2 regions of the Rhizobium sp. P1_B8 genome follow, and region 1 is predicted to be linked to the other one. Evidence: predicted binding sites of a transcription regulator. Region 1 holds the regulator's gene; the other holds the start of a gene.

The links. The regulator HrcA, encoded in region 1, represses chaperone genes, less so after heat shock. The targets are predictions, from matches to a motif close to GTTAGCACTCNCNNNNNGNGAGTGCTAAC.
Region 2: a site for HrcA is predicted at 1,893-1,921, ahead of groES (co-chaperone GroES). Genes of this name have one in related genera too.

The regions. Positions count from the first base shown of each region.
Region 1 covers NZ_JBFTZZ010000006.1:318,255-321,655, reverse strand. Annotated here, with positions in the region: gene AC1D2N_RS11195 (nucleoside hydrolase) at 1-231, shown strand, start outside; gene grpE (nucleotide exchange factor GrpE) at 273-905, opposite strand; gene hrcA (heat-inducible transcriptional repressor HrcA) at 1,017-2,105, opposite strand; gene rph (ribonuclease PH) at 2,234-2,953, shown strand; gene AC1D2N_RS11175 (VOC family protein) at 2,950-3,375, shown strand; gene rdgB (RdgB/HAM1 family non-canonical purine NTP pyrophosphatase) at 3,376-3,401, shown strand, end outside.
Region 2 covers NZ_JBFTZZ010000033.1:43,448-46,848, forward strand. Annotated here, with positions in the region: gene groL (chaperonin GroEL) at 1-1,466, opposite strand, end outside; gene groES (co-chaperone GroES) at 1,539-1,835, opposite strand; gene AC1D2N_RS29590 (TIGR01459 family HAD-type hydrolase) at 2,200-3,048, shown strand; gene AC1D2N_RS29595 (bifunctional riboflavin kinase/FAD synthetase) at 3,063-3,401, shown strand, end outside.

The DNA of each region.
Region 1 (3,401 bases):
GACGGCGGGCCGCTACACGACCCGACCGTTGTCGCCTACCTGCTGAAGCCGGAGCTTTTCCAGGGCCGGGACTGCAATGTCGAGATCGAGGTCCAGTCCGAACTCACCATCGGCATGACGGTCGTCGACTGGTGGCATGTGACCGAGCGCAAGCGCAATGCCAGGGTCATGCGCCATGTCGATGCGGACGGCTTCTTCGATCTGCTGATCGAACGCTTCGCCCGCATCTGATCCTTTGGTTTTCCTTCTGCACGAGGCAGAAGGAAGGGATATCAGGCGTCCTTCTCGTCGAAGACAGAGTTGGTTTCGGCTTCGGCCGGCTTCGGGCCGCCCTTGGCGACGCCGACCATGGCCGGGCGCAGCACGCGCTCGCCGATGGTGAAGCCTGCCTGCACGACCTGGACGACCGTGTTGTTCGGCACGTCCGGGTTCGGCACCTCGAACATCGCCTGATGGAAATTCGGATCGAACTTCTGGCCAACCGGCTCCAGCTTGCGAACGCCATGGCGCTCGAGAGCCGACAGCATGGCGCGCTCGGTCATCTCGACACCCTCGATCAGCGTGCTCAGGCCGGCATCGGCCGCAGCCTTGGTCTCCGGAGAGATGGCATCAAGCGCGCGGCGCAGATTGTCGGAGACGGCGAGCATGTCGCGCGCGAAACCCGCGACGGAATAGGACTTGGCATCCTTCACCTCGCGCTCGGTGCGGCGGCGCAGATTGTCCATCTCGGCAGCAAGGCGCAGATAGCGGTCGCGTAGTTCGCCGTTTTCGGCTTTCAGAAGCTCGATCGGGTCCGGCTGGGCGGGCTCTTGCTGCGCAGTTTCGTTCTCGACGTAGGCGGCAGCGTCGGCTGCGGCATCGGCCGCAGTTGCGTCAGGTCCGTTTTTCGTCGTGTCATCGGTCATGACGGTCTCCGGTTGGTGTCTTCAGATGCGCCCGATATCGAGGTTTGACCGAAAAAAATCAAGTCTGCGTGACAAAGAAGCGAAAATTCCGCACACTTGATAGCTGCTTCGTCAAAGCTGATTGCGCGAAAGGCGGGAGACGAGTTGGGCTGTATAGTCCACCATTGGCACGATGCGGGAATAATTGAGCCGCGTCGGGCCAATGACGCCGACGGCGCCGACGATGCGATCATCATCATCACGATAGGGCGCGACGATCAGCGACGAGCCGGACAGCGAGAAGAGCTTGTTTTCCGAACCGATGAAGATGCGCACCCCCGAACCGCTTTCGGCGAGATTGAGAATCTCGATCAGGCTGTCCTTCTTCTCGAGATCGTCGAACAGCAGGCGCAGCCGGTCGAGATCCTCGGCGCCGGCCAGGCCCTCGAGCAGGTTGGCGCGGCCGCGGATGATCAGCTGAGCGGGCTTTCCCTCGTCCGGGCTACCAGACCAGACAGCGATGCCGCGCTCGACGAGATCGCGCGACAGGGCATCGAGCTCATGACGGACGTCGTCCTTCAGCCGGCTTAGTTGTTTGCGAAGCTCCGGCAGGGTCTGGCCGGACATGTGGGCATTGAGAAAATTCGCCGCCTCCGTCAGCTGCGAGGAGGTGACACCCGCCGGCAGCTCGATGATGCGGTTTTCCACCTGATCGTGATCGCCGACGAGCACGGCCAGCGCCTTTGTCGGTTCGAGCCGGATGAACTCGACATGTTTCAGCACCGGATCGCTTTTCGAGGTGATGACAAGGCCGGCGCCGCGCGAAATCCCCGATAGCATGCGGCTTGCCTCGTTCATCATCGATTCCACGGGGTTGCCGCCGCTTTCGGCCCGCACCTGCCGGTCGATGTTGGCGCGCTCCTCGGCGGAGAGGTCGCCGACCTGCATGAAGGCATCGACGAAGAAGCGCAGGCCGATCTGGGTCGGCAGCCGGCCGGCGCTGACATGCGGCGAATAGATCAGGCCGAGCTCTTCGAGATCGCTCATGACGTTGCGCACCGAGGCCGGCGACAGCGACATCGGCAGCAGCCGGGACAGGTTGCGCGAACCGAGCGGCTCGCCGCTTTCCAGATAACCTTCGACGATGCGACGAAAAATTTCCCTGGAGCGCTCGTCCAGCGCAGCTACGGCATCCGAAACCGACGTCGACCTGATGCCCATGAAGCTTTCGAACCCGCGCTGATGATACTTCCCGAAAAGTAAGTCAAACTCGCACCCGTGGCAAAAGGGAATTTGCAAATGAGCGCCGCCAATCGTAGAAGCGGTCAAATAAACTCCAGGAGATAAGAATGCGGCCTTCAGGCAGAAAAATCGACCAGATGCGCAAGGTCTCGTTCGAGCGCAATTTTTCCAAGCACGCGGAAGGCTCCTGCCTGGTGAAGTTCGGCGATACGCATGTGCTCTGCACGGCGAGCCTCGAAGAAAAGACGCCGCCATGGCTGCGCAATACCGGCAAGGGCTGGGTCACGGCCGAATACGGCATGCTGCCGCGGGCGACCGGCGAACGCATGAAGCGCGAGGCCGCCGCTGGCAAGCAGGGCGGCCGCACCCAGGAAATCCAACGGCTGATCGGCCGGTCGTTGCGTGCCGTCGTCGACCTGCAGGCGCTCGGCGAACGGCAGATCACGCTCGATTGCGACGTCATCCAAGCCGATGGCGGCACGCGGACCGCTTCGATCACCGGCGGCTGGATCGCGCTTTACGACTGCCTGAAATGGATGGAAAGCCGTAACATGATCAAGGTCGACCGGGTCCTGAAGGATCATGTCGCCGCCATCTCCTGCGGCATCTTCGCCAGCCAGCCGGTGATCGATCTCGATTACCTCGAGGACTCCTCGGCCGAGACCGATGCGAACTTCGTCATGACGGGAACCGGCGGGATCGTCGAGATCCAGGGCACGGCCGAAGGCACGCCGTTCAGCGAAGGCGAATTCACCTCGCTGATGCAGCTTGCCAGAAATGGTATCGGCGAACTCGTGGCGTTGCAGAAGCAAGCCGTCGAAGGATGAACCCCATGCTGGAAGGCATGTTGGAAACGGCGCTCTATGCGCGGGATCTCGACCAGGCCGAGACGTTCTACGAAGACGTTCTCGGACTTGAAAAGATCGCCCGCGCCGCCAACCGGCATGTCTTCTTCCGCTGCGGGCCAGGGGTTCTCTTGATCTTCAATCCCGAGCAAACGGTGAAGCCGCCGGCGCCTGAAGCACTGCAGGTGCCGCCGCATGGCACGACCGGACAGGGCCATGCCTGTTTCCGGGTGTCCGGCCGCAATATCGATGCCATGGCCGAACGGCTGACGGCGGCGGGTGTCGCGATCGAATCCGAGGTGTGCTGGCCGAACGGCGGCCGCTCGATCTATTTCCGCGATCCGGCCGGCAACAGCCTGGAATGCGCGGAGGCTAAAATCTGGGGCATCGAACAGGATATCTGAATGCGCAAGCTTGAAACGAAGACCAT
Region 2 (3,401 bases), on a different contig from region 1:
ATCATGTCGCCATATTCGGATGTCTGGGCGTTGTAGCCGAAGTTGTCTTCGTTCTTGTCGAGGACCTTCCCGACAACGATCGAGGCTTCGTCACCTGCGTTTTCAGCGATCTGACGAACGAGCGACTGCAGGGCGCGGCGAACGATGTTGATGCCGGCTTCCTGGTCGTCGTTTGCACCCTTGACGGTGATCTTCGTGGAGGAGCGGAGCAGAGCGATACCGCCGCCGGGGACGATGCCTTCCTGAACAGCAGCGCGGGTCGCGTTGAGCGCGTCGTCGATGCGGTCCTTCTTTTCCTTCACTTCAACTTCCGTCGAGCCGCCGACGCGGATGACGGCAACGCCGCCAGCGAGCTTGGCAAGACGTTCCTGCAGCTTCTCGCGGTCGTAGTCGGAGGTGGTTTCTTCGATCTGAGCCTTGATCTGGGCAACACGGCCTTCGATGTCGGTCTTGGCGCCCGAACCGTCGACGATCGTGGTGTTTTCCTTGGAGATCGAAACCTTCTTGGCACGGCCGAGCATGTCGAGCGTGACGGATTCGAGCTTGATGCCGAGATCTTCAGAGATGACAGTGCCGCCCGTCAGGATGGCGATGTCTTCGAGCATGGCCTTGCGGCGGTCGCCGAAGCCAGGAGCCTTGACGGCAGCGATCTTGAGGCCGCCGCGCAGTTTGTTGACGACGAGCGTTGCGAGGGCTTCGCCTTCGACGTCTTCAGCGACGATGAGGAGCGGCTTGCCGGTCTGAACGACAGCTTCGAGAACCGGGAGCATCGACTGCAGGTTCGAGAGCTTCTTCTCGTGAAGGAGAATGAAGACATCTTCGAGGTCTGCGATCATCTTTTCCGGGTTGGTCACGAAGTAGGGGCTGAGGTAGCCACGGTCGAACTGCATGCCTTCGACGACTTCGAGTTCGGTTTCGGCGGTCTTGGCTTCTTCAACCGTGATGACGCCTTCGTTGCCGACCTTCTGCATGGCTTCAGCAATGTCGAGACCGACCTGCTTGTCGCCATTGGCCGAAATCGTGCCGACCTGTGCAACTTCTTCCGAGGTGGAGATCTTCTTGGCCTTGGCCTGGAGATCCTTCACGACGTCAGCAACAGCAAGATCGATGCCGCGCTTCAGGTCCATCGGGTTCATGCCGGCGGCAACGGCCTTGTTGCCTTCGCGAACGATCGCCTGGGCAAGAACGGTTGCAGTCGTGGTGCCGTCGCCGGCGATGTCGTTGGTCTTCGAAGCAACTTCGCGGACCATCTGGGCGCCCATGTTTTCGAACTTGTCTTCGAGTTCGATTTCCTTGGCGACCGAAACGCCGTCCTTGGTGATGCGCGGAGCGCCGAAGGACTTGTCGATGATGACGTTACGACCCTTCGGGCCGAGCGTGACCTTCACTGCATCGGCGAGAATGTCGACGCCGCGCAGCATCTTTTCGCGCGCGGTGCGGCCAAACTTGATTTCTTTAGATGCCATATTCTTAACTCCTGAATTCGAGTTGTTCGGGCAAAAGGCCCGTCAGCCATTTCGGGAAAGCAGGTCGGCCGATCAGCCGATGATGCCCATAATGTCGGCTTCCTTCATGATCAGAAGGTCTTCGCCGTCGATCTTGACTTCGGTGCCGGACCACTTGCCGAACAGGATGCGGTCGCCAGCCTTGACGTCGAGTGCGACAACCTTGCCGGACTCATCGCGCGCGCCGGAGCCGACGGCGACGATTTCGCCTTCCTGCGGCTTTTCCTTGGCGGTATCGGGAATGATGATGCCACCCTTGGTCTTGGCTTCGGACACAACGCGGCGAACAACGACGCGGTCGTGAAGGGGGCGGAAGTTGGTGCTTGCCATTGTCTAATCCCTCGATCGAATGACATTCGCGGACCGGAGTGGTCCACATGGATATGTGTTAGCACTCCCTTGCGGTGAGTGCTAGCGACGAGCATTTAGGGATGGCTCCGAAAGGAGTCAATGAGAGCAATCACGAATTTTTGCGCCGGAATTGTGAAGAGGCTGGAGAATAGTCGGAGATTGCGGCCGAAACCCGGCGCAGCCGAACTCGTCCGCCTTGGGATGGGATCGTCAAGCTTTGCCCATCCACTCCCGCCGATCGCCGGTCGAAATCTTCCCATTGGCCGGCAGCAAAGAAAATGCCTTGCCATCGCCTTGCGCCTTTGCAATGTCACCGGTGACTGAAGCAAATCGGGAAATCGGAATGGCGAAGCGGATAGAAAACTTCTCGGAGATAACAAGTCACTATGATGTGGTGCTCTGCGATGTCTGGGGTGTCGTTCACAACGGCGTCGATCCGTTCCCCAAGGCGGCAGCCGCCCTTGAAGCGGCACGCGAGAGTGGTCTTACCGTCGTCCTTATCACCAATTCGCCGCGTCTTTCCTGGCAGGTGGTCGAGCAGCTGCGCCAGATCGGCGTTCCCGATAGCGCCTATGACAGGATCGTCACCTCGGGCGACGTCACGCGCCGGCTGATCTCCGAAGGGCCGAAGACGGTCTTTCTGCTCGGCCCGGAGCGCGACAAGGCGCTTCTCGAAGGCATTGGCGTCGAGCGCCGGCCGGCGGGCGAAGCGCAATCGCTGGTCTGCACCGGCTTTTTCGACGACGAGACCGAGAAGCCGGAGGATTACACTGACATGCTTCTCGACTTCAAAGCCCGCGACGTGCCGATGATCTGCGCCAATCCCGACCTCATCGTCGAGCGCGGCCATCGCATCATCCCCTGCGCCGGCGCCATGGCCGCCTATTACGAACAGCTCGGTGGCAGCACCCGCATCGCCGGCAAGCCGCACCGGCCGATCTACGAGGCGACGCTGGCCGCTGCTCGCGAGCTTCGCGGCGATTTCCCCGTCGACCGAGTGCTGGCGATCGGCGACGGCATGCCGACCGATGTGCGCGGTGCCTTGAATTATGGCCTCGACCTTCTTTACATCAGCGGCGGGATCCACGCCAGGGAATACACCCTCAACGGCGAAACCGACGAGGCGATCCTCAACGCCTATCTTGAACGGGAAAAAGCCGCGCCGAAGTGGTGGATGCCACGCCTTGCATGAAGAGAAGCCAGCCGATGACCGTCTTCCACCGCAATGAAACCCGGGAACCCTTGCCCGCCCATCTGAAGGGCGGCGTCATTGCCATCGGTAATTTCGACGGCGTGCACCGCGGCCATCAATCGGTGCTGAGCCGCGCGCTCGAAATCTCCAAGGCGCGCGGTATTCCCGCTTTGGTGCTGACCTTCGAGCCGCATCCGCGCACGGTCTTTCGGCCGCAGGCGCCGGTCTTCCGCCTGACGCCCGCGCCGCTGAAGGCCCGCATCCTGGAAGCGCTGGGTTTCAGCGCCGTCATCGAGTATCCCTTTGACTACGAATTCTCGCAGCGCTCGGCCGATGATTTCATCCATTCGATC